DNA from 3 places in the Rhodoferax sp. ZS1R25 genome. Region 1 is predicted to be linked to each of the others. Evidence: predicted binding sites of a transcription regulator. Region 1 holds the regulator's gene; each other region holds the start of a gene.
What was found. Region 1 encodes LexA, which represses DNA repair genes until DNA is damaged. Its sites were predicted from a motif close to ACTGTATNNNNATACAGT; they were not measured.
Positions count from the first base shown of each region.

Region 2: a site for LexA is predicted at 3,381-3,398, ahead of imuA (translesion DNA synthesis-associated protein ImuA). Genes of this name have one in related genera too.
Region 3: a site for LexA is predicted at 8,353-8,370, ahead of AC097R_RS09165 (DNA topoisomerase IV subunit B). Genes of this name have one in related genera too.

Region 1 covers NZ_JBWMAZ010000002.1:48,696-59,085, forward strand. Annotated here, with positions in the region: gene AC097R_RS11035 (Crp/Fnr family transcriptional regulator) at 1-63, opposite strand, end outside; gene AC097R_RS11040 (3-hydroxyacyl-CoA dehydrogenase) at 169-1,689, opposite strand; gene AC097R_RS11045 (hypothetical protein) at 1,849-3,756, shown strand; gene AC097R_RS11050 (D-2-hydroxyacid dehydrogenase family protein) at 3,785-4,792, opposite strand; gene AC097R_RS11055 (hypothetical protein) at 4,862-5,188, opposite strand; gene lexA (transcriptional repressor LexA) at 5,210-5,884, opposite strand; gene AC097R_RS11065 (asparaginase) at 5,999-6,970, shown strand; gene adk (adenylate kinase) at 7,013-7,669, opposite strand; gene kdsB (3-deoxy-manno-octulosonate cytidylyltransferase) at 7,783-8,559, opposite strand; gene AC097R_RS11080 (Trm112 family protein) at 8,569-8,751, opposite strand; gene lpxK (tetraacyldisaccharide 4'-kinase) at 8,732-9,787, opposite strand; gene AC097R_RS11090 (ExbD/TolR family protein) at 9,793-10,221, opposite strand; gene AC097R_RS11095 (MotA/TolQ/ExbB proton channel family protein) at 10,247-10,390, opposite strand, start outside.
Region 2 covers NZ_JBWMAZ010000001.1:1,241,936-1,252,325, forward strand. Annotated here, with positions in the region: gene AC097R_RS05945 (fasciclin domain-containing protein) at 1-189, opposite strand, end outside; gene AC097R_RS05950 (hypothetical protein) at 355-1,155, shown strand; gene AC097R_RS05955 (methyl-accepting chemotaxis protein) at 1,365-2,069, shown strand; gene AC097R_RS05960 (substrate-binding domain-containing protein) at 2,126-3,295, shown strand; gene imuA (translesion DNA synthesis-associated protein ImuA) at 3,419-4,177, shown strand; gene AC097R_RS05970 (Y-family DNA polymerase) at 4,146-5,513, shown strand; gene AC097R_RS05975 (hypothetical protein) at 5,520-5,990, opposite strand; gene AC097R_RS05980 (acyl-CoA thioesterase) at 6,051-6,539, shown strand; gene AC097R_RS05985 (patatin-like phospholipase family protein) at 6,599-7,693, shown strand; gene AC097R_RS05990 (Lrp/AsnC family transcriptional regulator) at 7,704-8,174, opposite strand; gene AC097R_RS05995 (EamA family transporter) at 8,240-9,178, shown strand; gene AC097R_RS06000 (YlcI/YnfO family protein) at 9,193-9,762, opposite strand; gene AC097R_RS06005 (hypothetical protein) at 9,874-10,390, shown strand, end outside.
Region 3 covers NZ_JBWMAZ010000001.1:1,909,763-1,920,152, reverse strand. Annotated here, with positions in the region: gene AC097R_RS09185 (hypothetical protein) at 1-2,028, shown strand, start outside; gene AC097R_RS09180 (LysR family transcriptional regulator) at 2,049-3,011, shown strand; gene parC (DNA topoisomerase IV subunit A) at 3,081-5,468, opposite strand; gene AC097R_RS09170 (lytic transglycosylase domain-containing protein) at 5,475-6,344, opposite strand; gene AC097R_RS09165 (DNA topoisomerase IV subunit B) at 6,350-8,320, opposite strand; gene AC097R_RS09160 (MFS transporter) at 8,446-9,660, shown strand; gene AC097R_RS09155 (hypothetical protein) at 9,662-9,787, shown strand; gene AC097R_RS09150 (SDR family oxidoreductase) at 9,810-10,390, shown strand, end outside.

The DNA of each region.
Region 1 (10,390 bases):
TGAAAACCAGCGTCCTGCGTTGATTGCGGAACGTTCATCAATGGTAAGAATGGGTTCGTCCATGGCCTGTCTTTTGTGTGACTTGCTGAAGGGAAATAGCGCTCACATTGTCACCCCCGGGACCGCGCCAGGTACCGGGGGTTGTCACCAGTGCGTCTGGTGCGGGATCTACTCTTCTTCGTGCAGCAGGCTCAGGCCGATGGCGCCGCGGCGACGCAGCCAGGGGCTGGGGCGGTAGCGCGTGTCGCCGTACACGGTCTGCATGTTGAACAGCACTTCCAGCACATTGGTAGGGCCGCACAGATTGCCCAGCGCCAAGGGGCCCATGGGGTAGCCCAGACCCAGCGTCACTGCGGTCTCCAGGTCCTTGGGGCTGCAAATGCCTTGCTGGCACATGTCGGCCGCAATATTGACGATGTTGGCCACCACGCGCTGCGTGACGAAGCCACCGCTGTCGCGCACCACGCTCACCGCCTTGCCATCGCGCGCAAACAGTGCGTGTGCGGCGTCACGCATGTCGGTGCGCGTGGCTGGGTTGGTGGCGAGCACGCGGCGTTTTGTGGTCGCGTCGTCCAGCAGCATGTCGATACCCACCGTGCGGGCCGGGTCCAGGCGCTCCACCACGGCCACCGTGGTGATGTCGAAGCCCAGCGGTGCGACCAGCGTCAGCGCGATAGGCGAGGGCGACTGCCCAGTCTCGATTTTTGCACCTAGGTTCTTCAGCAGCATCAGCAGTTCCATGCGCCGCGATGCGCGAGGTGATAGCCACACGGGGGGCATCTCGTCCACCACAGGCACGGCAGGTTCTGCGGTGATTGCCGCCTTGCCATCGGTGTATTGGTAAAACCCTTCGCCGACCTTGCGGCCTGTGAGTCCACCGGCCAAGCGCTGCGCAGTGATCACGCTGGGTCGGTAGCGCGGCTCCTCGTAGTACTGGTGGTAGATCGATTCCATCACCGGGTGCGACACGTCCAACCCGGTCAGGTCCATCAGCTCAAACGGACCGAGCTTGAAGCCCAACTGGTGGCGCAGGATGCGGTCGATGGTGGCGAAGTCCGCCACGCCTTCGGAAGCGATGCGCAGCGCCTCGGTGCCATAGCCGCGCCCCGCATGGTTGACGATGAAACCCGGTGTGTCCTGCGCCAGCACGGGCGTATGGCCCAGGTCTTTGGCGTATTGCTGCAAGGCTTGCACCACGGATGGTGCGGTCTTGATACCCGGAATCACCTCCACCACTTTCATGAGCGGCACGGGGTTGAAGAAGTGAAAACCAGCAAGCTGCGCGGGCCGTTGCAGACCCGCAGCCAGTGCGGTGATCGACAGTGACGAGGTGTTACTGGCCAGCACGGTGGATGGCTTCGTGCACGCCTCCAGCGCCTGCAGCAGCTGGGTTTTAACATCCAGACGCTCGACTACAGCTTCCACCACCAACTGACAATGCGTCAAGTCTTGCAGCTGGGTGGCTACCTGGATGCGCGCGGTGAACGTGTCGACATCCTCGGGTTGGATACGCTGTTTGGTGGCCAGGCTTTGCCATTGCGTGTGCAATTGCTGTCTGGCTGTATGAGCAGCCTCGGGGTTGAGGTCAAACAGCAGCACGGTGCTGCCGGCCTGCGCCGCGATTTGCGCGATGCCGCGCCCCATGGCGCCTGCGCCAACAATGCCGATATGGAGAAAGTGTGGGTTCATGCGGCAATTATCTGGCCGCGACCGCGAGGAAACACCCCCTGTTGTCGCCCAAACGATAGCTTTAGCCTCCAATGGGATATGCGAGAATTGTTCTTATCAATGAAGCCGGTCTTTAAAGTGAAAACAAGCGTTGTGGGGGTAGTGTTGCTATGCGCCGCAATGGGTAGCAACGCCTTGACGCTGGGCCGTGCGCGCGGGGCTGCCATCCTGGGCCAACCGCTGGAACTCACAGTGCCTGTGCAGTTTGCTGCGGACGAAGATAGTACCGGCTTGTGCTTTGAGGCCGATGTTTATTACGGTGAAAATCGTCAAGAATCCAGCCGCGTGACGGTGACGGCTGATACGCCCGGCAGCGGGCAGCCGGTGGTGGTGCGTATTGCCTCCCGCCTGCCCGTGGACGAACCCGTGGTGACCCTGTATGTGCGGTCTGCTTGTGGCGTAAAAGCCTCTCGAAAATACGTGCTGCTGGCCGACTTGGTGTCGGAACTGGCTCCCCCTGTGGCTGCGGCCGCCCCGGTGCGGCCCAGTGTGCCTGCCGCTGTGCCGCCAGTGGCAGCCATCGCGCCCGAAGCCAAGCCGGCGAATGCGGGTAGTGGCTCTAAATCTGGCAAGGCAGCCACAGCGCCACGCGTGACCACCGAGTCTGCCAAGCTTGGCAAACCCGCGGCTTCTGCTGCGGTGCCGGCGCCCAAATTGTCTGGCAGTTCCCGCGCCCGCCTGAAGCTGGCCCCGCTGGACCTGTCGCAAGACTGGGACCCGAACCTTAAAACATCCCCGGACCTGATCAGCGCACCCACGGAAGATGCCGACAAGCGCATGGCCGCTGCGGCGCTGTGGCGTTCGCTGAACCTGACGCCTGAAGAGGTGATGCACGACGCCGCCCGGCTGCAGGGGCTGGAGCAAAACGTGCAAAAGCTCAGCGACCTGACGGCTCAAAACCAGCGCCAGATGCAGACGCTGCTGGCGCGCCTGGAAAAGGCTGACGCACAAAAGTACGCCAACCCCCTGGTCTATGGCTTGGTGGTGGCGCTGCTGGCATTGGCAGGGCTGCTGTTGTGGGGTTGGCGCCGCTGGCGCAGTGCCGATGCAGGCGCCCCCTGGTGGCGCGGTGATGCCGCAGAGCAAGAGGACCCCGCTTCTGCCCGTGAATCAGTGGCGGTCAGCGTGGATACCGGACCGCTGCCTGCGACCCAGCAAGAGCCGCACAAGCGGCCCGAATTGCGCACCCAGCCACGGGCCCCCATGGTCCAGGCACTGGCCTCGGTCGACATTGATTTGCACTTGGACGATATGTTGCCGTCCGCAGCCGCCCCCATCAGCCGGTCTGGCCCCATGTCGCGCCCACCTGCCAATGACAGAACGCCTTCGCGGATGACGGGTCTGCGGGATTTCCATTCCAGCATGTCGGGCAGCTTGCGCTCCATCAACACCCAGGAGGTGTTGGATGTGCGCCAGCAGGCCGAGTTCTTCATGACGCTGGGGCAGTACGACGACGCGATTGCCCTGCTGGAGACCAGCATCCACGACAACGCCGAGTCCAACCCGCTGGTCTACCTGGACCTGCTGAAGGCACTGCACACGCTGAGCCGCAAAGAGCCCTTTGACCGCTACCGGGACGAATTCAACGCCTTGTTTACCGGCCAGGTACCGGTCTATGCCCAATTCAGCCAGCCCGGTCAGAGCCTGGACGCGTACCCCGAGTTGTGTGGCCACATCGCATCGCTGTGGCCTAGCAAGGCGGCGCTGGAGTTCATTGAGAAATGCATGGTGCGCGAAGCGAATGCTGCCGCCGTGGTCAATTTCGACCTGGAAGCGTTCCGCGAACTGCTGCTGTTACATGCGGTACTTACCCGTTTGTCGGAAGTGTCGGAGAGCGCCATGATGCCGTTCAGTGCGGCCAAAGCAGCGGTGGCGGAGGCTTCTGAGACCGATGCGGCCCCAGTGGCCGCCGCGCCCATGGAGGTGGACTTTGAGATATCCGACCTCGAAACGCCGGCGCCGCACAACCTGATCGAGTTCGAGGCGCCGGACGTGTCGGTGACGCCGCCTCCCGACACGCGCCCCTGAGAAAGCGCAGGCACCGTAGTGCCACGCTTTAGCGGCGCACTTGCAGGGCGCCGGGGTTGATGATGTTGGAGGGTGTGCCCTTGATGAAATTGACCACGTTGTCAAACGCCGCACCAAAGTACATCTCGTAGCTGTCCTGCTCCACGTAGCCGATGTGCGGGGTGCAAATGCAGTTTTCCAGGCGTAGCAGCGCGTGGCCCTGCAATATGGGTTCAGTCTCGAACACGTCAATCGCTGCCATGCCCGGGCGCCCGCGGTTCAGGCCCCCAATCAGCGCGTCGGTCTCAATCAGCTCGGCCCGCGAGGTGTTGACCAGCAATGAGGTGCTCTTCATGCAGGCCAGATCGGCTGCCGTAACCAGGCCCCGGGTGCTGTCGTTCAAACGCAGGTGCAGGGTGAGCACATCGCTTTCCGAGAAAAAAGCCTGTCGGTCAGCCGCGGCGGTATAGCCGTCTTGGGTGGCCTTTTCGCGCGAGGCTTCGCTGCCCCACACGAGTACCTGCATACCAAATGCCTTGCCATAGCCGGCAATGAGCTGGCCAATGCGGCCATAGCCCCAGATGCCTAGAGTTTTGCCTTTGAGCACATTGCCCAGACCAAAGTTGGCGGGCATAGAGCCCGCCTTCAGCCCGGACTGCTGCCAGGCGCCGTGCTTGAGGTTGCCGATGTAATGGGGCAGCCGGCGCATGGCGGCCAAGACCAAGGCCCAGGTCAGTTCAGCGGGTGCGATGGGCGAGCCTACGCCTTCGGCCACTGCAATGCCGCGCTCCGTGCAGGCCTGGACGTCGATATGGGAACCCGCGCGCCCGGTTTGGGCGATCAGCTTGAGTTTGGGGAGTTTTTCGATCAGGGAACGCGTGATATGGGTGCGCTCCCGGATCAGCACGATCACATCTGCGTCCTTGAGCCGGATCGACAGCTGGCCCATGCCCTTGACGGTGTTGGTGTAAACCTTGGCGGGGTAAGCCTCTAATTTTGCCGAGCATTGGAGTTTGCGTACGGCGTCCTGATAGTCATCCAGAATCACAATGTTCATGCGCCCCATTGTGCCTCGTCGGCAGGGGCGTTTTGCGCAACGCCCCTGCCTGGAATCGTTGTGCGGTGTTCAGGCGGCTTCGCAAGCCGCCAGGCGGTCCAGTTCGGCGCACACATCGGCCATGCGGCCTGAGATCACCATACGGCCCACGTCGGAGCGGGGCTGCCCGCTTTCCATGACACGAACCACGCGCAAGGGCTTGGGTTGGTGCACATTTGTGCCTCTAGCCCGCGTAGAGCTTGCGCGAGGCACTACAAAATTAGGAGCAACGAGGCGCTCGGCCGGCTGCGGTGCGGCGTAGCTCGGCAACTGGCACGCGGGGGCGGGCAACAACCAGGCCAGGAGGTGGCGCAGAGGCGCCAGAAAGTCGGGCTTCATCACGAGGGCGGTATTCATGGTCGGGGCTTTCTGTCTGCGTTACATCAACATGGTGTTACGAATCAGGCCGACGGCCAAGCCCTCGATCTCGAAAGGCTCACCGGGCTCGACCACGATGGTTTGGTAATCGGGGTTTTCGGGGTGTAGCTCGATCAGGTGTTTGTTGCGGCGAAAGCGCTTGACCGTCACTTCTTCACCCAGGCGGGCCACCACGATCTGGCCATTCTTTGCGTCCTTGGTGGCTTGCACGGCCAGCAGATCGCCGTCCATGATGCCGGCGTCGCGCATGGACATGCCGCGCACCTTCAGCAAGTAGTCGGGCTGACGCTGGAACAGGCTGTTTTCCACGTAGTAGGTGCGGTCCACATGCTCTTGCGCCAGGATGGGCGAGCCCGCGGCCACACGGCCAATCAGGGGCAGAGCCAGCTGGGCCAGACCGGGCAGGGGAAGGGCGAACTGCTTCATGCGCGACTCTTGCATGGAGCGCAGCACATCGCCCTTGAGGCGGATGCCGCGCGAGGTGCCGCTGACCAGTTCGATCACACCTTTGCGGGCCAGGGCCTGCAAATGTTCTTCGGCGGCGTTGGCAGACTTGAAGCCCAGCTCGGTGGCGATTTCCGCCCGGGTGGGGGGGGCGCCGGTGCGCGCAATGGCGCCCTGGATCAGATCCAGAATTTGCTGTTGGCGGGCGGTGAGTTTGGGACTTTCAAGCATACTGACTCCTTCATGTTGGGTCGGCGCTGGCTGTGTGTCTGTACACACTGTTTTCTCATCCAGTAACTGTATTTTTAACCAGTTTTTTGATAAATGCAAGTGGGGCGGTGATGTATGGCTAAAAAAGTAGTGGTTTTGGGCACAGGGGGCACGATCGCAGGCCGCTCGGAACGCGGATCGGACAACGTGGGCTACAAGGCCGGGCAGGTGGGCGTGCAGTCACTGTTGCAGGCCATTGCCCCTCTGCAAGCCGCGCTGCAGGGTCGCACGCTGGTGGCGGAGCAAGTTGCTCAGGTGGACAGCAAGGACATGGGCTTTGCCGTATGGGCCGCGCTGGCACAGCGCTGTGCCCAGTACCTGCAGGACGAGGACGTAGAAGCGGTGCTGGTCACCCACGGCACCGATACGCTGGAGGAAACCGCATTTTTTCTGGAACAGGTGCTGCCCCCCGCGTTGCTACAGGCCAAGCCGCTGGTGCTGACCTGCGCCATGCGTCCGGCCTCTGCCCTGACGCCTGATGGCCCACAGAACGTGCTGGACGCCGTAGCCGTGGCCCTGGATAGCGCGGCGCGTGGCGTGCTGGTGGTGTGCGCGGGCGCGGTGCACAGCGCCCGACGGGTGCAGAAGAGCCATACCTACCGCGTGGACGCCTTTGATTCAGGCGACGCCGGGCCGGTGGCCGTGGTGGAAGAAGGGCGGGTACGTTGGTTCGGTGTGCCGGCCGCTGTGGCGCCATCACGCGCGGTGGATCTGCAGGCGCTGCCCAGTGCGGTCTGGCCCCGGGTAGAGATCATCATGAACTACGTAGGCGCGTCGGGCGCCATGGTGCGCAGCCTGGCCAAGGCGGGTGCCACGGTGCCGCCCCTGCGGGGCCTGGTGGTGGCGGGCACCGGCAACGGCACCTTGCATGGGGACCTGGAGGCCGCCTTGCTCGAGGTGCAGCAGCAGGGCGTGCAGGTGGTGCGGGCCAGCCGCTGCGCACGCGGGCAGGTGGTGGCAGGCGAGGCCACCGCCGCCTTGCCGCATTCACAGGGCTTGCCACCGGTGAAGGCGCGCATCGCGTTGATGCTGCAACTGATGGCGTAAAAAAAGCCGCGGATGCGGCTTTTTAGAGAGCGTTTGAGGCGCTTACTTGGTCAGCGCTTCAAACACCCGGCTGGTGATCGCGTCCACATCGCCCATGCCGCTGATGGCGCGGTATTGGGGAGCGGTGGCGGGGTCTTTCTGGGCCCAGCTGGAGTAGTACTCCACCAGCGGGCGGGTCTGGGCGCTGTACACGTCCAGACGCTTCTTCACGGTTTCTTCCTGGTCATCAGGGCGTTGCACCAAGGGCTCACCGGTCACATCGTCCTTGCCTTCCACCTTGGGTGGGTTGAACTTGACGTGGTAGGTGCGGCCCGAGGCGGGGTGCGAGCGTCGGCCGCTCATGCGTTCGATGATGGCGTCAAACGGCACATCGATTTCCACCACGTAGTCCAGCGCCACGCCGGCTGCCTTCATGGCGTCGGCCTGGGGAATGGTGCGGGGGAAACCGTCGAACAAAAAGCCCTTGGCGCAATCGGGCTGGGCGATGCGCTCTTTGACCAGGTTGATGATCAGGTCGTCACTGACCAGGCCGCCGGATTTCATGACGGCATCGGCCTGCAAGCCCAGGGGTGTGCCCGCCTTCACGGCAGCGCGCAGCATGTCACCGGTCGAAATTTGTGGAATTCCGTACTTTTGACAAATGAATGTGGCTTGCGTGCCTTTGCCAGCGCCAGGCGCGCCCAACAGAATGAGTCTCATGGATACCCTCGGATAAAACAAAACTTTTTGGCGTTGCGGTTGGCACCGCTTCGGTGCACTTTTTGAACGCGCGTACAGCGTCGGAGAATAGCACGGGCTTCCCCGCAGCCAGCTTACAGCTGCGCCTGCTGTCCCTGGATGATGGCGCGCACGCGGGCCAGGTCTTCTGGGGTGTCCACACCGGGGCCAGGTGCAGCGTCGCTCACGTGCACCGCAATGCGGTGGCCATGCCACAGCGCACGTAGCTGTTCCAGTGCTTCGGTCACCTCAATCGGTGCCTGCGGCAACAGGGGGAACTGGCGCAGAAAACCCACGCGGTAGGAGTAAATGCCAATGTGGCGCAACGGCGCGAGCGGCGGCAGCGACTGGATGCCCTGGGCAAACCCGTCGCGCCACCACGCGATGGGTGCGCGGCTGAAATACAGGGCCAGCTTGGCGGCGTCCAGCACCACCTTCACCACATTGGGGTTGGTGAAGTCGGCCACCTCGGTGATGGCGTGGGCCGCTGTACCCATGCTGGCCTGGGGCGTGGCCTGCAGCAGCGCGGCCACGGCGGTCACCAAGGCGGGGTCGAGCAAGGGCTCATCGCCCTGCACGTTGACCACGATGCTGTCGTCCGGCAGGCCCAGCAGATCGCAGGCCTCGGCCAGACGGTCGCTGCCAGAGGGGTGGTCTTCGCGCGTCAGCACGGCGTCGATGCCGTGCGCCTGGCAGGCTTGCAAAATGGAATCGCTGTCGCCAGCCACTACCACGCGGGTGCCGGGCGGCACGCCTTCGCGCACGCGCTGGGCCACGCGCACGACCATGGGCACGCCGCCCAGGTCGGCCAGGGGTTTGTTGGGCAGGCGCGAAGAGGCCAGGCGGGCCGGAATTAAAACGGTAAAGCTCATGGCCGGTGTTTACAGGCCGAGTTCGGTGTCGCTAAGCACGCGGGCTTCGTTTTCCAGCAGGATGGGGATGCCATCGCGCACTGGGTAGGCCAGGCGGGCGCTGCGCGAAATCAGTTCCTGCTTTTCGCGGTCATAGTCCAGCGGCCCCTTGGTCACGGGGCAAACGAGCAATTCAAGAAGTCTTGTGTCCATGGGGGGATGATAGCGGTGGCACCAGCGGCTGCAGGCACTGGTCTAGGTGGGTGTAGAAGTCGGCCGGCAGGGTTTGCAGCAGCGGAACGGCCAGGGCGTCTGGCACGCTTTGCCATAGCTTCACCGCATCCTTTTCGGTGCAAATCAGCTGGTAGCCCCCGTCGATACTGCGCGAGAAGCTATCAAAATCATAGTGATCCGGTAACGCCTGGGTGTTGGCAATGGGCATGCCTGCAGCCCGCAGCATGGCGAAGAAGGCCTCAGGCTGGGCGATGCCCGCCACCGCTAGTAGCGGCGCAGCGCCTTGCGCTCGCAAGGTGTGCAGGGGAGTCGCCTGGCCCTGAGCGTTCAGCGCATGGTCGGCCAGCGCGCGCTGGGCTTGCCAACCCGCCACTGCCGATGGGCCGGTCTTCAGTACCAACAGGCGCGCATCGTCTTGCCCCGCCGCGGCCAGGGCCTTGCGCGGCCAAGGCTCACGCAGCGGGCCAGCGGGCAGTACCCAGCCATTGCCCACGCCGCGGGCGTCGAACACGCAGACCTCCAGGTCGCGGTACAGCTCGTAGTGTTGCAAACCGTCGTCACAAACGATTAGTTGGGTGTTCGGATGCCGGGTCAGCAAGGCCGACGCGGCGGCGTAGCGGTCGCGGCCCACAAACACTGGCACCTGGGTCTTGCGACGCAGCAGCAGGGGTTCGTCGCCCACGGACTCTGGTGCGGAATCTGTCCGCACCTCCTGGCACTCCGTGCTGTTGCGGCCATAGCCACGCGACACGATGCCGACCTGTAAGCCCTGCGCCTGCCAATGCGTAACCAGTGCCAGCACGGTGGGGGTTTTGCCGGCACCACCCGCGATGGCATTGCCCACCACGACCACCGGTACAGGCAGGCGCTGAGACTTCTTGATGCCCCAGCGGTACAGCCACCAACGTAACGCGACGAGGCTGCGATACAGCAATGCGAGGGGGAGCAGGGCGCAGGCCAAGGCGCCGCGGCCCGTCCAAGCCCGCAGCAGGGCTTTTTCCAGGCCTGCGCCCATGGGGCTTATTTGCCGCCCGCTTGGGCGGAAGACTGGGTGGCGAAGGTGATCTGGTTCAGGCCCGCACGGCGCGCCGCTTCCATCACGGTGACCACGGCCTGGTGCTTGGCGCTGGCATCGGCGCTGATGATGACCACGGTGTCTTTGCCGGCCTTGGCGTTTTCGGTCAGGGCGATGGCCAGGCTCTCCAGGCTGCGGCCAGCCAGCGGGTTGCGGTTCACGGTGTAGGCGCCATCGGCGCTGACCAGCACGATCAGTTCCTTGGGATAGTCGCGCTGAGCGTCCGCGTCGGCCACCGGCAGCTTGAGCTGAAGCTCGGTGAACTTGCTGTAAGTGGTGGAGAGCATCAAGAAGATGAGCACCACCAGCAGTACGTCGATGAAGGGGATCAGGTTGATCTCGGGCTCTTCGTGGCGGCGGGGGCGAAAGTTCATGGCAGTTGGCTAGAGAATTCGCGCCTTATTTGCGCATGGCTTTCAGGTGCCGCGTCAGGTGCTCGGCAGCCAGTTCCAGCGTCAGCAAATACGCGTCCACGCGTCCGCGGAAGTAGCGCCAAAAGATCAGCGAAGGAATCGCCACGATCAGGCCAAACGCGGTGTTGTA
Region 2 (10,390 bases), on a different contig from region 1:
CACGGTCACGGGACCGGCACCGCCCAGAGAGTCAGCCAGGCCGGCATCCTGGATCAACTTGGCGGCCGTGGTCAGATTGGGATTGTGGGAAATCGTCTCCATCACGGTTTCCGCCTGGGCGCTATTTGCCCAGCCAGCGGCGATTACGAGGGCGGAAGCAGTGAGGTTCAACAGTGCACGGTGTTTCATACGTATTCCTTGAATTGATGGATCTGACGGGTGTCACCAGGGGCAATCTGGCAATCACTTCAACAATTCTAGAAATATTATATTAAACAAATATGACACCCGCTTAGGACGGTCGTGACGCCAAACTGAGATGATGTTTTTGCAATAAAACTGAGAGAGGCCAATATGAGCGCAGACGTAGACAAGCCAATTCGATTAGGGGTGTTACCGGCTCACCTCGGGCTCGGAGATGCTTTAAAGGCTTTGGAGCCCGTAGCTGCGTCCATGCAGGCTATCGGCCAAATTGTCGGTGCTGCGATGCAGGCATTGCCTGCATTTCTACCGAAGGTAAACCACGTCATCGAGCGCATGAACGCCTTTCCAGAGGTGGTTCGAGAAGGCAGCATAGCGCTTGCCAAACTCGGTTGGTTCTACGACTTACAGTTCTACAGCTCCGACTTCTGGGACATCTTGGAATGGGTGCGAAAAGACAAGGTGGCTGAGGTCGATGATTTTTTCATCACTCACTACGAGAAATCCGCTGCAGGATTGCAAGAGCGATTGCTTGTCGCCTATCCTGACCGAGCGGAGCCTTTGCGCCAGGCCTTCTTGGCGGAATCACAGGGGCTGCACTTTGTTTCGATTCCGGTTCTGCTGGCGCAAGCCGATGGAATTGCCGTCGATATCGTGGGCGGCAAGCTTTTCAAGAGTGTGAAGAAACGTCCACAGGCAGCGGGCCGCATTGACGAGATGGCGCTTGCGGAGTTCGATCAGAAATTCCTGGCTGCGCTGATGCAGAACGGCGGCTTCAATGCTTCCGAGGAAAACATGCACGAATTCCCTCACGCTCCGAATCGGCATGAAATCATGCATGGCCGTGACATTCTCTACGGCACCAGGCACAACTACTTGAAAACGCTCTCTCTGTTGGCGTTTATCGGCTTGCACGTCCCCGACATCTTGCGGGCAGACGCCCCGGCGCAGTAAGCAGCGAATACGGGTCTCGCACCGTCCGCAAGAAAGAAAAAGGCCGCGTGGTTGCGGCCAGAGCGACGGTGAAGTCGAATCGGACTGATTCACTGTGTAGCCGATCTACTGGCGGTTTACATGCCATTCAGTGGCGGATTCCAAATGCGAATCGATGGCGGATTTGCTATGCCAATCAGTGGTGGAGTTGGTGCGAATACTCACTGAGTTTGTCCAACCGCACAGAGAGTCAGGCCGCGACCGTTGAAGAAGCGACATCTTCGATTGAAGATCTCAAGGTCACCGTTTCGAGCAACGTCAAGAGTTCGGTGGAAGCCACTGCCTTGGCCAAGCAGGCCAACCAGCAAGCCGAAATTGGACGCGCAATCGCCAACCAGATGGTTAAAACGATGGCGAGCATTGATGAGTCTTCGAAGAAGATCTCTGATATCACAGGGTTGATTGACTCCATCGCGTTTCAAACCAATATATTGGCCCTCAATGCAGCCGTGGAAGCCGCCAGGGCAGGAGAGAACGGGCGCGGGTTCGCGGTTGTGGCCTCAGAGGTCCGCTCCCTGGCTGGCAAGAGCGCTGATGCTGCCAAGGGCATACGTGTATTGATCGACGACAGTACCTCACGGGTTAATTCAGGCAATGCACAGATTGCGAAGGTGGGTGAGGCCGTCCAGCTTATTTCCCAATCTATTGGTTCTCTCGATGCGCTGATCTCAGAGATCCATGCGGGCGGAGCCAGCCAGAACAGAGATGTGAATCAAGTATGGGATTCCATCAAGTTTATGGAAACTTTCACACAAGAGAACGCGGCGCTTGTGGAGGAAATGGCATCTGCCGCTGCAAGTACCGGCAAGCAGGCGGCGGATCTTTTGCAAGTCGCCAACGTCTTTCGGTTGTCCAGGCCAGCACTTGCTGCCTGAGGACATCGTCTGCCAAGTCTGATCTCCCCTCCTCGCGAAGACTCCATTGGATTGTTATGAAATCTCCTGTGACAAAAATTTTATTGGCCCCATGGGTTGCCATGGTCCTTGGCATTTCGGCGCAGAACGTTCATGCGCAGGCAGCGTCTGCTTCACCCAAAACTGAAGCTTCATCCAATGCGGTGTCTGCCAATATTGGGGTTCTTCGAGACCAGTACACCCGGCATGTTGAACGGCGCGTTCTGGGTTCGCTGGCCCGAAAAAAGATGTGGGATGGTCCGACTGCGGGGCCCATCGCCAATCAGGGCAAGACAGTGATCTACATTGCCGCTGACTTGCGCAATGGGGGGGTGTCCGGGGTTGCTCATGGATTGAATGAAGCCTGCCTGGTGGTGGGGTGGCGCTGCCAGGTTTTGGATGGTCAGGGGTCCGTTGAGATGAGAACCTTGGCATTCCAGAAAGCACTGAAGGCTGATGTGGATGGCATCGTCTTAGGGGGTTTTGACGCAAATGAGCAGCCCACTGCGCTGAAGGAAGCCAACAAGAAAAAAATACCAGTGGTCGGGTGGCATTCCAGCAGCACGGCGGCCGGTGCGCCGGAGCTTTTCTACAACGTGGCGACCAATTCGCAGGATGTTGCCGAGACAACGGCTTTGTATGCAGTTTTGGAGTCGCGGGGCAACGCGGGCGTTGTCATCATGACGGATTCCACGTACTCCATTGCATTGGCAAAGTCAGACGCGATGGCTCGAGTCGTGAAGAACTGCCGCGGCTGTACGTTGCTGGGTATTGAAAACATACCCATGGCAAACGCGGCGCAGCTTATGCCGTCGCTGACGGCAGGGCTCATGCAGAAATATGGTTCGCAATGGACCCATACGCTCGCCATCAATGATGTCTATTTTGACTTTATGAAACCAACGCTGGAGGCGGCCAGTTTTCGGCCTATGAACCTGTCGGCAGGCGATGGTTCTACCTCTGCGTATGAACGTATCCGCACCTACCAATTCCAAGCCGGAACTGTGCCGGAGCCGCTGAACCTGCACGGCTGGCAAATTGTGGATGAACTCAACCGCGCCATGTCCGGGAAGCCACCCAGTGGGTACAACACCCCGGTGCATTTGGTAACCCCCCAAACGATTCTGTTTGATGGAGGCCAAAACAATAATTTTGATCCGGACAATGGCTATCGAACCGAATACAGGCGAATTTGGGGCAAACGCTAGCGGGTAGCAAACGCGGGGCCGCTGCAGCCCCCGCGGGGGCTTGAAACCCTGTTCTTGATTTTGATAGCAGGGGTGTTTTCCATATACTGGTTATAAATACAGTTACCAGTCAAACCCCTTGCCATGTCTAGCGTTGCGCGCATTTTCTCCTCCGGTTCGCCGGACCTGCAAGGCATCCACGCCGATGTCTGGCACGCGCACGCCCTGGCCTCGGCGCCGCAGGCCGTGCAGCCCACGGGTGATGCACGGCTGGACGCCCAGTTGCCCGGTGGCGGCTGGCCTGTGGGCGCGCTGATCGAGCTGCTGCAGCCCGCAGGTGTGCACAGCGAATGGCGCCTACTGCTGCCGGCGCTGGCGCGCAGCGGGCAGGGCCCGGTGGTGCTGGTGGGGGCGCCGCAGCCGCCATTTGTGCCCGCGCTGGCGGCGCAGGGGCTGGCGGTGGCACGGCTGGTGTGGGTCACGGCGCAAGCCGCCACGGCCCGGCTCTGGGCGGCCGAGCAGGCGCTGCGCTGCGCCGAGGTGGACGCCGTGCTGGCCTGGCTGCCCCAGACCCGGGGCGACCAGCTGCGCCGCCTGCAAATGGCCGCGGCCGAGCACCACAAACTGCTGTTTGTCATGCGGCCCCCGAACGCGCAGGCCGATGCATCGCCCGCGCTGTTGCGCCTGCAGCTGGTGCCCCAGTCCCCCGCGCAGGGCGCGGGCAGCGACACGCTGGCTGTGCACATCCTCAAACGCCGTGGCCCGCCGCTGGCAGACCCACTGGTGCTGCAGGCCCGCCCGGCGCGCTTGGCCGTGTGGCTGGCGGCCAGCCCGCGGCCGGCGATGGGGCCTGCGGTGAGGGAGGTGGACCATGCACTGGATCGCATTGCGGCTGTCGCCTGAACCACAGCCGGATGCCGTGGCCAGTCCCGACACGGCGGCGCTGGCCGACCCGCTGACCGCGCTGGCCTGGTGGGCGCTGCGCTTCACGCCGTTGGTGGCGCAGGTGGAAGACACGCTGGTGCTGGAGGTCTCGGGCAGCGAACGGCTGTTTGGTGGCCGCCCGGCGCTGTTGCAGCAGTTCTTAATGCCCAATGAGCTACTAGCCCCCGTAGACACTGCGCAAGGCGCTACATCTTTAGTAGCAATGGCGCGGCTGTGGAGCAAGTCGCAGGCCGCGCCCGATGCCCTGCCGGTGTACACCCTGGCCGCAACACGGCCGCACCTGCCCACGCTGGCGCGCCTGGGCGTGCGCACCTGGGGCCAGCTGCGCGCGCTGCCACGCGGTGGGCTGGTGCGCCGCTTTGGCGCCGGGCTAGTGGATGCGCTGGACCAGGCCTATGGCCAGGGGCCCGAGGTCTACCCCTGGTGCACCCTGCCCGAGGTGTTTGACGCCCCGCTGGAGCTGGCCGCCAGCGTGGAGTCGGCCCCAGCGCTGCTGTTTGGCGCGCGGCGTTTGCTGGCGCAGCTGCTGGTGTGGCTGCGCGCACGGCAGCGCGGCGTGCTGGCGCTGGAGCTGCTGTGGGACCTGGACGCACGCCGCGCCAACACCCGCCATGTGGATGCCCACCACACGGGCGGCCAGCAGGGCCGGCTGGAGCTGCGTACCGCCCAGGCCACGCAAGACATGGCCCACCTGCAGCGCCTGCTGGGCGAGCAACTGGCCCGCGTCACATTGCCCGCGCCCGTGCTGTACCTGCGCCTGCGCAGCCTGCAAACCCAGCCGCTGGCGGGCGAGAGCCACAGCCTGCTGCCCGACGACCTGCGCAAGGGCGACAGCCTGCACCAAACGCTGGAGCGCCTGGGCGCGCGGCTGGGGGCTGATCACGTGTTGTGCGCCCATCCCCTGGCCGACCACCGGCCCGAACACATGCAGCGCTGGGTGCCTTGGCAGGCGCCCCACGTGAATAAGGGCGCTCCTAAATCAGGAGCTGCTGGCGCAATGAATACGGGGGCTGGTGGCCTAAAAGACTCTCAACTGCTGGATGAGGCCGCCGCGCTGTACCCCACCTGGCTGCTGCCCACGCCGCAGCGCCTGGCGGTGCGCCAGCAGTGCCCGCAGTACCAGGGGGCGCTCACGCTGCTGGCCGGCCCGCAGCGGCTGGAGACCGGCTGGCTGGAGGGCGAGCCCGCGCTGCGCGACTACTTTGTGGCGCGCAGCCCGCAGGCCGGGTTGGTGTGGGTGTTCCGTGAACGCATGGGGGCACAGGCCTGGTACCTGCATGGGCTGTTTGCCTGAGCGCGCCTAACGCATCCGAAACTTGAACTGCACGACCAGTGCCCCGTCCACCTTGTCCACATTGGGGATCAACCCCAGGTTCACGCCAAAGCGCGTGCCCTCGTACGTGGCCATGGGCAGGGCGGCAAAGAAGACGCCGCCGTTCTCAATGGCCGGGTAGCCGTTCATCACGCCCACCGCGGCCCCCAGCTTCCAGCCACCCAGCGACAGGGGCAGCCAGTTGACGGCAGCGTAGGTGGTCGTTTGGCGAATGCTGTTGTTGAACGCGCCGGCCATCAGCGCCACGTCGGGCTGCAGCCGGTACTCCACGCCCATGCCCACGTTGTTCTCGTTGTAGTTTTTGTCGCGGTTCACGTGGCTGGAGAAGCCGCCTAGGTTGACCCAGAGTGCGCCCGCGTCTGGCAGCCCCGCGTCGGCCCACACGGCCCAAGGGACGCAGGCCGCACTCACCAGCAGCAGATAGCACCGAGTCTTCATGCAAGTCCCTCACGCTGGCGCAAGGGTACACCCGCGCGGCGCTCTTTTACACTCCTGTCTATGAACCTCCCCACCCACCAACTCAGCATGACCGTGCTCATGTCGCCCGACATGGCCAACTTCTCTGGCAATGTGCACGGCGGCGCCATTTTGAAACTGTTGGACCAGGTGGCCTACGCCTGCGCCAGCCGCTACGCCTCGCGCTACGTGGTCACGCTCAGTGTGGACCGGGTGCTGTTCCTGCAGGCCATCCATGTGGGCGAGCTGGTCACCTTTCTGGCCAGCGTCAACTACACCGGCAAGTCGTCCATGGAAATCGGCATCAAGGTGATTGCCGAAAACATCCGCTCCCAGGAAGTGCGCCATGTGAACAGCTGCTTTTTCACCATGGTGGCGGTGGACGACCACGGCAAAGCCGCCCCCGTGCCACCGCTGCAGCCCGAGACGCCTGATGAGGTGCGCCGCTTTGAGGCGGCCCAGCTGCGCAAGCAGCTGCGCCACGAGCTGGAGCAGAAGTTCCGCCAGACCCGGCCCAGCGGCACAACCTAAGGGATAACCCTATACTGATTCACAGTTGCATGTCCTCTTGTGCACCGAAAGGACCTTCTGTGATCGACCTCCCTCTCTCCGCCCGGCGCCTCTTGCCGTTGACCAGCGGCGGCCTCTTCAAGCGGCTGTGGCGCACGCGCCTCACCACCCCGTCTCCCGCCCGGCTGAACCTGGCCCTGCAAGGCGGCGGTGCGCATGGCGCCTTCACCTGGGGCGTGCTGGACGCACTGCTGCAAGACCCGCGCATGCACATCGAGGGCATCAGCGGTAGCAGTGCCGGCGCCATGAATGCGGTGGTGATGGCGCAGGGCTGGATGACCGGTGGGCGCGAAGGCGCACGCGAAGCCCTGGCCCAGTTCTGGACCGAGGTGAGCCAGCAGCTGCCCTGGGGCATGCTGACCACGGGCGGGGGCGACGCCATCAGCCTGTCGCCCGCCACCAAGATGCTGGCGCAGTGGGCAGGGTTCTTTTCGCCCACCGAGCTGAACCCGCTGGCCATCAACCCGCTGCGTAGCCTGCTCAAGCGCCAGATCGACTTTGAGCGCCTGCGCGCCGAGAGCCCGTTCAAGCTGTTCGTGGGCGCTACTCAGGTCAACACCGGCAAGCTGCGCCTGTTCCGCGAACACGAGCTGACGGTGGACATGCTGCTGGCCTCGGCCTGCCTGCCCAAGATCCACCACACGGTAGAGATTGATGGCGAGCCGTATTGGGACGGTGGCTTTGCGGCCAACCCCGCAGTGTTCCCGCTGTTTTACGACTGCGCGGCCGGGGATGTGCTGCTGGTGCTGTTGGCGCCACTGAAGCACCAGGGCACGCCGCACACCAAGGAAGAGATCGAGGCGCGCATGGAGGAGCTGGGTTTCAAGGCCCACTTCATGCGCGAGATGCAGATGTTTGCCCGCGTGCAGGACGCAGCCCACGCCACCCAGCACCGGGGCCCGCTGGAGCAGCGCCTGCAAAGCGTGCGTTTTCACATGATTGACTCCAGCAACCTGGAGAGCCTGCAGCGCAGCGAGACCAAGATGCTGGCGCACGCGCCTTTTTTGAACCTGCTGCACGACCAGGGCCTGCAGCGCGGCCAGCAGTGGCTGGCGGACCATGCTGGGGCCGTGGGCCAGCGCGGCACGCTGGATATGCAGCAGTGGCTGGTGTGAGGGGGGTGCTTTAGCCTTCGCCCAGGCGCAGGGGCTGGTCTTCAAACTCTGTGTTCAGCACCACGGTGCTGGTGGTGCGCGCTACGCCGGGAATGGCCTTGATCTGTAGCAGCACGGCCTCCAGGTCGCGCGCGTGCGCCGTACGCACCTTGGCCAGCAAATCGTATTCCCCGGCCACACTGTGCAGCTCTTGCACGGCGCCCACTTCGCGCAGGCGCGCTGCAATGTCGCGGCAGTGTGCGCCGCCGTCGTTGCGGATGGCCACAAACGCCGTGAAATTCAGGCCCACGGTGAGCGGGTCCACGCTGATGGAGAAGCGGCGGATCACGCCGCGCTCCAGCATCTTCTTCACGCGCTCATGCACGGCGGCGGTAGACAGGCCCACCTCGGCCCCCACCTCGGCGTAAGAACGACGGCCATCTTCCCCCAAGGCCGTAAGAATTTTGGCGTCGATGGCATCTGTCTGAATAATTACTTGCATTGGGCGGATTTTTTAGTAATATCACGCCTATCGGCGCTTGTTGCCGTAAATTTTACGGACTATTCATGATTTCGGCACTCAATATTCAGCACGGCTGGCGTTTGTCTCCTTTTTGGCGCCTCATGGTGGCGCTGTGGCTGGTCTACATCGTCTGGGGTACCACCTACTTTGCCATTGGAATTGCGGTGCATAGCTTTCCTCCGTTGTGGATGAATGCCACGCGCTTCACGCTGGCCGGCGTGATCATGCTGGCTTGGGCGCTGTGGCGTGGCGAGAAGCTGCCCAGCTGGCGCCAGTGGCGCAATGCCGCGCTGGTGGGCGGGCTCATGGTGTTTGTGTCCATGAACCTGGTGGTGTTTGCGCAAAAGCAGGGCATTGGCTCGGGCCTGATGGCCACCGTCATCACCACCATGCCCATGTGGCTGGCGCTGTGGACGCGCTTGGGGGGCGAGCGCGTGCCCGTGACCAGCTGGGTGGGCCTGGTGCTGGGTGTGGCCGGTGCGCTGCTGCTGGCGCTGGAAGGCGATTTCTCGGCCAGTTGGCTGGGTGCGTTGGCGGCCTTTGGCGCGCCGCTGTGTTGGAGCGTGGGCTCGTATGCATCCCGCAAGCTGGACCTGCCGGGCCCGGCCATGGCCTCCGCCACCGAATGGCTGGCCGGCGGGTTGATGGGCGTGGTGGCTGCGTCGTTGATCGAACCCCAAGGTTCCCTTAGCAACGTGACGCATGAGGGCTGGCTGGCCTGGTGGTACCTGCTGGTGTTTGGCACGCTGGTGGCGCTGAACGCCTACCTGTGGCTGCTGCAAAACACCACGGCCGCGGTGGCGGGCAGCTATTCGTTTGTGAACCCTGCGGTGGCGCTGGTGGTGGGCGTGGTGATCGGCAAGGAGCTGCTCACCGGTTGGGTGTTTTTGGCACTGCCGTTGATTGGCGGCGCACTGGCCATGATCATGTATGGCCCGGCCATCGTGCAGACCGTGCGGCGCTGGCGCGGTTCGCCAGCCTAGGCGGCGTCAGGCGCTCAGGCTTCGTGGGCCAGGCCCATGAGATCGGCCAGGTCCTGGCGGCGCAGGGGTTTGGAGAATGAGCCCAGCACCTTCAGTCCGTCGGACACGGCCACCTCGGCCGCGATGGACAGCATCAGGCTGTCTTCCCCGCTGAGCAAGATAACCCCGCCCTGGTACTGGCGCTTGGCCAACTGGCCCAAAAAGTCGATGCCATCGGTCTCGGGCATCAGCATGTCGCAAATCACAAAGTCCGGTGGGCGCTGCATCTGGTCCAGCACCTGGGCGCCGCTGCGTCCATCCATCGCGCTGTGCACGGCATGCACACCCAGGCTGGCCAGCACCTCGCGCAGCAGGGTGTGGCTGAAGTCATCGTCGTCCACCACCAACACGCTCAGGGGCAGGGCGGCCACCGCCAGTGCGGCTTGCGCGTGGTCGATGACCTGTTGCTGGCGGCGGCGCGCCAGGCTCTCTTCAATGGCGCTTTGAACAAACCCGGCCAGAGACTCGTGCGGGCCCAGCAGCGCTTCGATTTCAGCGTGCAACGCGGGGGACACGGGAATAGCCGGAAGCTTGAACAAATGCATCACCCATTATTCCACGGCACCGGGCGCGCAGGCGTTTCCTGCGTGGGCAAAAGGGGTATGGCGTGGCCCAGACGTGTCCTATAGTCAACCCCCAATAAGAGGGAGAAAACTATGATGAAACGACCCGCAGGCGCCCGCCTGCTCGGGCTGCTGCTGGCGCTGCACGGAGGCGCCCACGCGCTCACCCCGGCCGAGCGCGCCTACCTGGGCGGCTATACCCAGAGTTCGGTAGATACGCAAAGCCAGCTCATGCTGCTGGACGACAACACCTTCTGCTTTCGCTTCATGGGGGGCTCGCTGGACATGATGGTGGCCGGCCGCTGGAAGGCCCTGCCCGGCAAAGATGCGGGTGTGCAGATCCAGGAGGTGCGGCTGCCGCAGAAGACGAACTTCCCCGCATTCTCCAAACCCGCCGCCGGCAAGGACGTGGTGTTTGACTTCCACGGCTACACGCTGGGCGAGGCCAACGCGCCGGTGTTCGGCGTGTCCACCACGGCCGAGCCCCCGCGCACGCTGCGCCCCCTGTTTGGCGACGACAACCACAGCTGGGCCGAGAGCTACCAGCTGCCGCCCATGGAGCGTGCGGCAGCGCGCTACTTCTACATCGGCCATGTGGAGATGGATGCGC
Region 3 (10,390 bases), on a different contig from region 1:
GGCGCCAAATGGGGCAAGGTGTGGGAGTCCAGCATGTGGTCTTCGTATGCGGCCCTGGGAGGCTGGATGGTGTGGGCCCAGCTGGATACCGACACGCAAAACAAGCTGAACCTGCTGGTCAGCGGCGAGGCCGACTACAAGGCCGCCACTCTGCCCCCTTACGGCGAGTGGAGTGACACCAAGGCAGAAGAGAACGGCTGGGACACCAACATCCTGTCGCTGGCGCGCAGCATGCAGCCCAATCACGCTAATGCGGCCAAGTGGGACGACATGGCGAAGAGCTACATGATGAACACCTACTCCACGCAGGCTGATATGTCAGACGCGACGGTGGTCAGCGGCAAGGCTGTGAGCACTTGGGTGCGCGGTGCCAACCTGCACCCCGACCTGACGCTGGAAAACCACGACATCTTCCACCCCATCTACCAAATGGTTCCCATCAACGAGCTGGGAACCTCCGCCGTCTTCTACAAGATGGGCAACCTGACCCCGCCCGCCGCGGTGGAACACAACATGCTCAACGTGTGGAACAAGGTGCTCAAAAAAATTGCCCTGCCGGAGGGCGAATGGATGTACCCCAATGGCGTGGACTGGATGGTGCATGACTACGAGCATTTGCCCGCCTACAGCTTTCTGGCCACCTACTTCAAGGACGCGGACGCCACCATGCTGGAGAGCCGCACGCTGGAGTACATGCGGGAACGGGCCAACCTGCAAACCGACGGCAGCTACTTTGGCAGCCTGAGCGATATCGGCCCACGTCGGGAATCGGTGGCAGCACAGCGCTTGGCCGATGCATTTCTGTACCACGAGTTTTTTGGCCCTGGCTCCACCACGCCAAGCACACCCAGCGGCTTTGTCAGCGCACAAAGCGGCGTGACGGACCTCAGCTACACCAAAATACTGCTGCACCGCAACGCGCAGAAATATTCCACTTTCTCGTGGCAAAGCAAGTTCATGGGCTACATCGGCCCCAACCCTGCCAGCTATATGAACGAACCCTATGTGCTGGTGCCGTACCAAAAATCGTTCGTGGGGTACTACAACCTCAACGGCGTGGCCACCAATGCGTCCTACATCACGCACACCAAACAGACTGCGGCCACTTGGTTTACCACCGGCGGGGTGCTGTCGGAGAACGCCGGCAAGCTGACCCGCTACTTGTCCTTCACCTCTTTGCCAGACAACAATCTGGTGGTCTACATGGACAAGGTGGTGGCCAACGCGGCAGTCACCATTGTTCAGGAATATGGCGGCGCGTTTGACTTTGAGCGCGATTCCGCATCTGGCGCGGCGCGCACGGTGTATTCCGCCTCGGGCACCACCGGCATGCCCACGCAGTTCACCGCGTACAGCGGTGACTGGATGAATGTGGATGGCAAGCTGGGCGTGGTGGTCAAGGGTGGCAAGGGTTTCAACTTTGGTTCCAAGGGCATACAGGCTGGCGCCACCAGCTCGCGCATGTATGGCTCGTACTTCACGGGCTCCAAGGCAGCCGCAGCCAATGAAATCATTTCCGACAAGGTGGTGGTAGCTGCGGTCAACCAGACCGCAGCTCAGACAGCCCAGTTGAGCGCCAATCTGCTGCGCCCCACGGTGGGGTTTGGATGGTCCGCCTCCATCGTGCAGGACGAGCGCAACTACCGCTTTCTGGTGGCCAGCAACTTTGACGGCTCCGGCGCCACGTCCATCCAACTGACCAGCAACGAGGGCGCACCAGTCTTGCCGGTGGCATCGCAGGTAACCGGCAGCACAGGCGTTGCCACACTGACGCAGGATGTGCAGAAGTCTCTGCTGCACACGCTGCGCGCCTATGCCAGCGTGGTGGGCACGGGCACCGTGCAAACGGTCACACGTGGTCTGTCCAACACCTGCGTGCTGACCAATTCGGGAAGCACTGCGGTCAGCACCAAGGTCACCATCCTGGGCGCGGGCGGAACGTTTGTGTCGGGTACCACCACCGTCCAGCCAGGCAAGAGCGTTTCAGCCTCCGAACTCAATGGCAGCATTGTGTTCAAGGCGCTCTAGCCCTCATCTGCCGGTCAAACGTGGGACATCCAGGTACAGTAGAAAAGCGCGGCCTCCTCAGGAACCTGACACTGCGACAGCTGCGGGTGTTTGAGGCGGTCGCCACCCACTTGAACTACTCGCGCGCTGCAGAGGCCATGAGCCTGACGCAGCCCGCAGTCTCTATGCAGGTGCAGCAGCTGGAGAGCGAAGTCGACCTGCAATTGCTGGTCAAGACCGGCAAAAAAGTGACGCTGAGCCAAGCGGGTGAGGAGATGCTGCGGCAGGCCAGGCGCATCCTCAACCAGGTGCGCATGGCCGAAGAGGCCATTGGCGACTTCCATCCGACAGAGGCCAATAGAAGTGGGCTGCTGCACCTGGGTCTGGTGTCTTCCGCGCACTACTTTGCTCCGGCATTGCTGATGACCTTCGCGCAAAGTTGGCCGCAGGTGAAATTCAAGCTAACGGTGGACAAGCGGGAACACATCCTGGCAATGTTGCAAGAGCACCAACTGGATGTGGCCATAGCGGGCTACCCACCCTCAGAAGCCGATGTGGAAGCGGAGACCTTTGCCGAAAACCCGCACTGCGTGGTGGCACAAGCCGAACACCCGCTGGCACAACAACGCAACATTGGCTGGCATGCCCTGCGTGATGAACCATTTATCTTCCGGGAGCCAGGATCGGCCACACGCCAGTTCTTCGAACACATCCTGCAAGCCCAGTCACTGCAAGTGAAAGTGTCCATGGAGCTGTCAGGCAACGAAACCGTCAAACACGCCGTGATGGCGGGCATGGGCATCAGCTTCCTGTCGGCCCACACCTTCCAGCTGGAAATCGAGTCCGGGAAAATCGCCGTGCTGGACATGGAAAACATGCCCAAGCGCCTGGACTGGTGCCTGATCCACCGCCGGGACTCCAGCCTCAGCGGCGTCAACGGCGCATTTCGTGACTTTGTGCTGGAGCGGGGACGCGAGCTTGCCAAGTGCAAAATTGCAAACTAAAAAAGCTCCTAGCCCCCGTGGAATCTGCGCAAGCAGCTCCTAAATCAGGAGCGCTTTCACAGTCCCCGCTCACTCCACCCGCGTAATACCTGACGGTTTGAAGCCCAAATCCGCCGCCTTGCCCTTGCGTCCACGCGCTGCGCGGGCGTTGTTGAGGCTGCGGATTTCCAGGGTCTCATCGCGCTCCTTGCCGCCGCGGCCGATGCCGGCGATGCGGATGCTGCGCGTGTAGGCGGCAGCGCCAGCCAGCGTGTCTTTGGCTTCCAGGTCGATGAGCATGAGGCCGCGCCCGCCCTTCTCCATGGTCTTGAGTTCGGAGATCTCAAATGTGAGGATGCGGCCCAGCGTGGACGCGCAAGCCACGTGGGTGGCGGGCGCCACCACGGCGGCAGCCGTGCCGGCCACGGTGACCTTGCCTTGCGCACCGGCCACCAGGGATGGGGCGCACAGGGTTTCGCCCTCGCCCACCCCCACAAAGGCCTTGCCAGCCTTCTGGCGGGAGACCATGTTGTCCACACTGGCGATAAAGCCGTAGCCGCCCGAGCTGGACAGCAGCAGCATGGCGTTGGATGGGCCAGCAAAGTAATGCAGGATTTGCGTGCCGCTTTCCAGTTCGATCAGAGTGGTGACCGGCTGGCCATCGCCACGGCCGCCAGGCAGCAGCGACACGGCCACCGAGTAGATGCGTCCGTTGGAGCCAAACACCAAGAGCGTGTCCACGCTGCGACATTCAAACGTGCCGTACAGACCATCCCCGGCCTTGAAGGCGAAGGTGGAGGCCTCGTGGCCGTGGCCGGTGCGTGCACGCACCCAGCCTTTTTCACTGATCACCACGGTCACCGGTTCGTCCACCACCTTGACTTCGGCCACGGCCTTTTTCTCGGTCTGGATCAGCGTGCGACGCGGGTCGGCAAATACTTTGGCGTCGGCTTCGATTTCCTTGACCATCAGGCGGCGCAGTGCGGCGGGGCTACCCAGAATTTCTTCCAGCTTGCCCTGCTCGCCACGCAGCTCGGCCAGCTCCTGCTCGATCTTGATGCCTTCCAGCCGCGCGAGTTGGCGCAGGCGGATTTCGAGAATGTCTTCGGCCTGGCGGTCCGAGAGGCGGAAGCGTTCGATCAGCGCGGCCTTGGGCTCGTCCGACTGGCGGATGATGGCGATCACTTCGTCGATGTTCAGCAGAACGGTCTGCCGACCTTCCAGAATATGGATGCGGTCCAGCACCTTGTTCAGGCGGTGGCGGCTGCGTTTCTCAATCGTGGTCTGGCGGAATGCAATCCATTCGGTGAGCATCTGGCGCAGCGACTTTTGCGTGGGCCGACCGTCCAGCCCCACCATGGTCAGGTTGATGGGCGAGGAGGTCTCCAGGCTGGTATGGGCCAAGAGCGCGGTGATGAGCTCTTGCTGTTCAATGCGACTGGTCTTGGGCTCGAACACCAGGCGCACCATGGCGTCCTTGTTCGATTCATCGCGCACCACGTCCAGCACGCTGAGGATGCTGGCCTTGAGCTGCGTTTGTTCTTGCGACAGCGCCTTCTTGCCGGCTTTGACCTTGGGGTTGGTCAGCTCTTCGATTTCTTCCAGCACGCGCTGGCTGCTCACGCCGGGCGGCAGCTCCGTCACCACCAGCTGCCACTGGCCGCGCGCCAGGTCTTCAATCTTCCAGCGCGCACGCACCTTGAGGCTGCCACGGCCGGTGCGGTAGGCATCTGCAATGTCTTGCGCCGGGCTGATGATCTGGCCACCACCGGGAAAGTCGGGGCCGGGGATCAGCGTGTACAGCTCGGCATCGGCCAGCGCTGGCGTCTTGATCAGCGCCACACAGGCATCGGCAATCTCGCGCAGGTTGTGGCTGGGGATTTCAGTGGCCAGGCCCACGGCAATGCCGCTGGCGCCGTTGAGCAAACTGAACGGCAGGCGCGCGGGCAACTGGCAGGGCTCTTCGGTGGAACCGTCGTAGTTGGGCTGAAACTCCACCGTGCCCTGGTCGATTTCTTCGAGCAACAGCGTGGTGATCTTGGCCAGGCGCGCTTCGGTGTAGCGCATGGCCGCGGCGCCGTCACCGTCACGCGATCCAAAGTTTCCTTGCCCGTCGACCAGCGGATAGCGCTGCGAAAAGTCTTGCGCCATGCGCACCAGCGCGTCGTAGGCGGATTGGTCGCCATGCGGGTGGAAACGGCCCAGCACATCACCCACCACACGGGCGCTCTTCACCGGCTTGGCACCGGCGTTGCCATTGGCCCCGCCAAAGCCCAGGCCCATGCGCGACATGCTGTACAGAATACGGCGCTGCACCGGCTTCAAGCCGTCGCAGACATCGGGCAGCGCACGGCCCTTGACCACGGAGAGGGCGTATTCGAGGTAGGCGCGCTGGGCGTAGGTGGCCAGGTTCAGTTCGCTGTCATCGCCGGGGGTGGCGGGGTCGGGGATCAGATCAAGCGTGGTTTGGTCAGTCATGTTTCTTCAGTCAGCTATTCGGGTGTCCGGCTCAGGCGGGCGCTGCAGGGGCGCCACCATGTTGCCGCGGCCAACGGCACCGCCCAGGGCCACGCCCTGCGCGCCGGGCGCTTTCAAAATATAAGGATCACGGGCGCCGGCCATCACGTAGCCCTCGCCATAGGTGGCTTTCACACGGCCAGACGCCGTCTTGTTCACCTGGGCCACGGGTACGGGTTTGAGCGCGGTGTACAGCTCGCCCACGGTGACCACGTAGTTCTGGGTTTCCTTGAAGTTGGGCACCTTGTTGCCCGCGCGCTGCACCGCGCCCTCGCCCGCGTTGTACGAGGCCAGGGCCAGGTCCAGCTTGCCGGGGAACATGTCCATCAGCAGCCGCAGGTAACGCGTGCCCAGGTTGATATTGGTCTTGGGGTCGGTCAGCTTGGACTCCACCGAGCGCCGGCGATCGCCATCCACACCAAAGCGGCGCGCCGTATCGGGCATCACCTGCATGAGGCCAATGGCGCCCTTGGGTGATACGGCGTCGGCGTCAAAGCCAGACTCGGCAGCCACCAGGGCCTGCAGCAGCTCGTAATCCACCCGGTAGCGCGCGGCGGCGTCTTTGAGCAGGGGCTGTATCTTGCGGTAGCGCGGCGAGGACTCGAAAAACTCGGCCAGCTTGGGGTTCACGCCGGGTGCTGCGGGTGCCACAGGCGCGGCGTCTCCCGGGGCAGCAGGCTGCACCGGTGCACGGTAAAACAAGGTGTAGCGCGCGTCCACCTGCTGGTCAGAGAAGTAGCTGCGGCCTTGCTCGTCCACCCACACCCAGACATCCGCCCGGGCATGAAATGAGGCCACAGCCCCCATCAACAGTGCGCAAGCAGCTACTAATTTCATAGCAATCAGACGTCGATCTCCACCGAATCGCCATGCAGCTCCATCAGCTCACGCCGGGCCGCGGCCTCGCCCTTGCCCATGAGTTTGGTGATCAGCGCCTCGGTCGCGCCAAAGTCGATGGCGCCCAGCGCCACGGGTAGCAGGCGGCGGGTGTCGGGGTTCAGCGTGGTGTCCCAGAGCTGCTCGGCATTCATCTCGCCCAGGCCTTTGAAGCGGCTGATGCTCCAGGCGCCTTCGCGCACGCCTTCCTTGCGCAGCTTGTCCAGGATGGCGGTGAGTTCGCCTTCGTCCAACGCATAGGCCTTGGAAGCCGGTTTTTTGCCACGCGCCGGGGCATCCACGCGGAACAACGGCGGGCGCGCCACAAACACATGGCCGGTTTCAATCAGCTTGGGGAAGTGGCGGAAGAACAGGGTCAGCAGCAGCACCTGGATGTGCGAGCCGTCCACGTCCGCGTCCGACAAGATACAGACCTTGCCGTAGCGCAGGCCGCTCATGTCGGGCGTGTCATTGGGGCCGTGGGGGTCCACGCCAATGGCGACCGAGATGTCGTGGATTTCGTTGTTGGCAAACAGGCGGTCGCGGTCCACCTCCCAGGTGTTGAGCACTTTGCCGCGCAACGGCAAGATGGCCTGGTTTTCCTTGTCGCGGCCCATCTTGGCGCTGCCGCCGGCGGAGTCGCCCTCCACCAGAAACACCTCGTTGTAGGCGATGTCTTTGCTCTCGCAGTCGGTCAGCTTGCCGGGCAACACGGCCACACCGCTGCTCTTGCGCTTCTCGACCTTCTGGCCGGCCTTTTGCCGCGTCTGCGCGGCCTTGATGGCCAGCTCGGCCAGCTTTTTGCCATAGTCCACATGCTGGTTCAGCCACAGCTCGAGCGTGGGGCGCACAAAGCTGGACACCAGGCGCACGGCGTCACGCGAATTCAGGCGTTCCTTGATCTGGCCCTGAAACTGCGGGTCCAGCACCTTGGCGCTGAGCACGTAGCTGGCGCGGGCGAACACGTCTTCGGGCATCAGCTTCACGCCCTTGGGCAGCAGGCTGTGCAGCTCAATAAAGCTCTTCACCGCGGTGAACAGGCCATCGCGCAGGCCGCTCTCATGCGTACCGCCGGCGCTGGTGGGGATCAGGTTCACATAGCTCTCGCGCACTGGCGCACCGTCTTCGGTAAAGGCCACGCACCAGCTGGCGCCCTCGCCTTCCGCAAAGTTGTCGCTCTGGCTGTCGGCAAAGCCTTCGCCGTCGAACAGCGGAATGACGGGGTCGCCATTCAGGGTCTGCATCAAATAGTCTTTGAGGCCGCCTTTGTAAAGCCAGTTCTGGCTGTCCTTGGTTTTCTCGTTCACCAGCGTCACGCTGACGCCGGGCATCAGCACGGCCTTGCTGCGCAGCAGGTGGGTTAGTTCGCCCATGGGCAGCACGGCAGATTCAAAATACTTGGGGTCGGGCCAGACGCGCACGGTGGTGCCCTGCTTGCGGTCGCCCTCGCCAGCCTTGCGCACTTGCAGGGCCTCGGTCACGTCACCGCCCTCGAACACGATGTGCGCCACCGAACCCTCGCGGTAGGTGGTGACTTCCAGCCGCTTGCCCAGCGCGTTGGTGACCGACACCCCCACGCCGTGCAGACCACCCGAGAAGCTGTAGGCGCCGCCTGAGCCCTTGTCGAATTTGCCGCCGGCATGCAAGCGGGTGTACACCAGCTCGATCACGGGCGCCTTCTCTTCGGGGTGCATGCCAAAGGGAATGCCACGGCCATCGTCTTCAATGCCCACCGAGCCGTCGGCGTGCAAGGTGACCTTGATCTTTTTGCCGTGCCCGGCCAGCGCCTCGTCGGCGGCGTTGTCCAGCACTTCCTGGATGACGTGCAAGGGGTTGTCGGTGCGGGTGTACATGCCCGGGCGCTGTTTCACAGGCTCCAGGCCCTTGAGCACACGGATCGACGCTTCGGAATATTCGGGGGGTGGTTTCACTGCCATAGCCTTCCATTGTAGTGCGGGGGATTGAATTACCTGTATAAACATACAGAAACGCCGCCTACACATTCCCCCAATCTGTCACTGCCGCTTCAGCAACCGCCCGGCAAACTGGCTACAGTGCACGCATGACCCAACCCAGCAAACCGCTTTCCATCATTCAAGTTTTGGCCTGTGGCGCCACCATCGTCACCCTGTCCATGGGCATACGCCATGGCTTTGGCCTCTGGCTGCAACCCATCACCCAGGCCCAGGGCTGGACGCGCGAGACCTTTGCCTTCGCCATCGCCATCCAAAACCTGACCTGGGGTGTGACCGGCATCTTTGCCGGCATGGCGGCCGACCGGTTTGGGGCGTTCCGCGTGATCCTGGTGGGGTCGGTGCTCTATGCGCTGGGGCTGGTGGGTATGGCCTATGCCAATACTCCGCTGCTGTTCACCCTGGCCAGCGGTGTGCTGATTGGCACGGCCCAGGCCGGCACCACCTATGCGGTGATCTATGGCGTGATTGGCCGCAATGTGTCGGCCGACAAACGCTCCTGGGCCATGGGGGTGGCGGCCGCTGCGGGATCGTTCGGACAGTTTTTGATGGTGCCGACCGAAGGTTTTCTGATCGGCCACATGGGCTGGCAAGAGGCGCTGGTGATTCTGGGCGCGGCCTCGTTGCTGATGATTCCGCTGGCCTGGGGTTTGAAAGAACCCAGTTTCGTGGGCAATACCGCCCCCAAACGTGAACAATCCATCGTCCAGGCGCTGCGCGAGGCCTTCAAGTACCCCAGCTTCCAGTTGCTGATGGCGGGCTACTTTGTCTGTGGCTTCCAGGTGGTGTTCATTGGCGTGCACATGCCCAGCTACCTGAAAGACAAGGGCCTGTCGCCCCAAGTGGCCAGCTACGCGCTCGCGCTGATCGGCCTGTTCAATGTGTTTGGCACTTATGCGGCGGGTGTGCTGGGCCAAAAAATGCCCAAGAAGAACATCTTGGCCTTTATCTATTTCGCGCGTGCCGTGGCCATCAGCGTGTTTCTGGTGGTGCCCCTGACGCCCGCCAGCGTCTATGTGTTTTCTTCCGTCATGGGCCTGCTGTGGCTATCGACTATCCCCCCCACCAATGCCACGGTGGCGCAGATCTTTGGCGTGGCGCACCTGTCCATGCTGGGCGGTTTTGTGTTCTTCAGCCACCAGATCGGCTCGTTCATGGGCGTGTGGCTGGGCGGTTTTTTGTACGACAAGACCGGCAGCTACGACATCGTCTGGTACATCGCCATCGCATTGGGCGTGTTGGCCGCGCTGGTGAACCTGCCAGTGCGCGAGGCGCCCATCCAGCGCGCGGCGCTGGCGCATTGACGTGAGCAAACCTCGCAGTTTGCTCCTCTGGGGTGCCGCTACCGCTGCGCTGCTGGGGGTGTTTTACCTCTACACCCAACCTGACTTTCTGGTCCAGCTGGCCAACCAAGTCTGGGCCTGCTTTTGATGGAACCCGCATGACTAATCGCCTGAACACCACCATCATCACCGGCGCTTCTGATGGCATTGGCGCCGAAATGGCGCGCCAACTGGCCCGCCAATACGGGGCCAAAGCGGCTTTGGTACTGGCGGCGCGCAACGCCGCCCTGCTGAACGCCGTGGCCCAGCAATGCCTGGAGCTAGGCGCCCAGGTGCTGGTGGTGCCCACCGATGTCTCGGTGGAGGCCCAATGCCGCGCCTTGGTGGAGCAGACCGTACAGCGCTTTGGGCGTATCGACGCGCTGATCAACAACGCGGGCATCTCTGCGCAGGCCTTGTTCAGCGATGTGAAGGCGGAAGACCTGGGCTGGTACGAGCAGCTCATGCGTGTCAACCTCTGGGGCAGCGTGTGGTGCACCCATGCGGCCCTGCCCCACCTGAAAGCCAGCCGCGGCCATATCGTGGCGGTGTCGTCGCTGGCCGGGCTGGTGGGCGTGCCAGGGCGCACCGCCTACAGCGCGTCCAAATTTGCCATGGCGGGTTTCTTTGAGGCCCTGCGCACGGAGCTGCGCGGCGTGGGCGTGAGCGTGACTACCGCCTACCCTGGCGTGGTGCTCACCAACATTCGCAG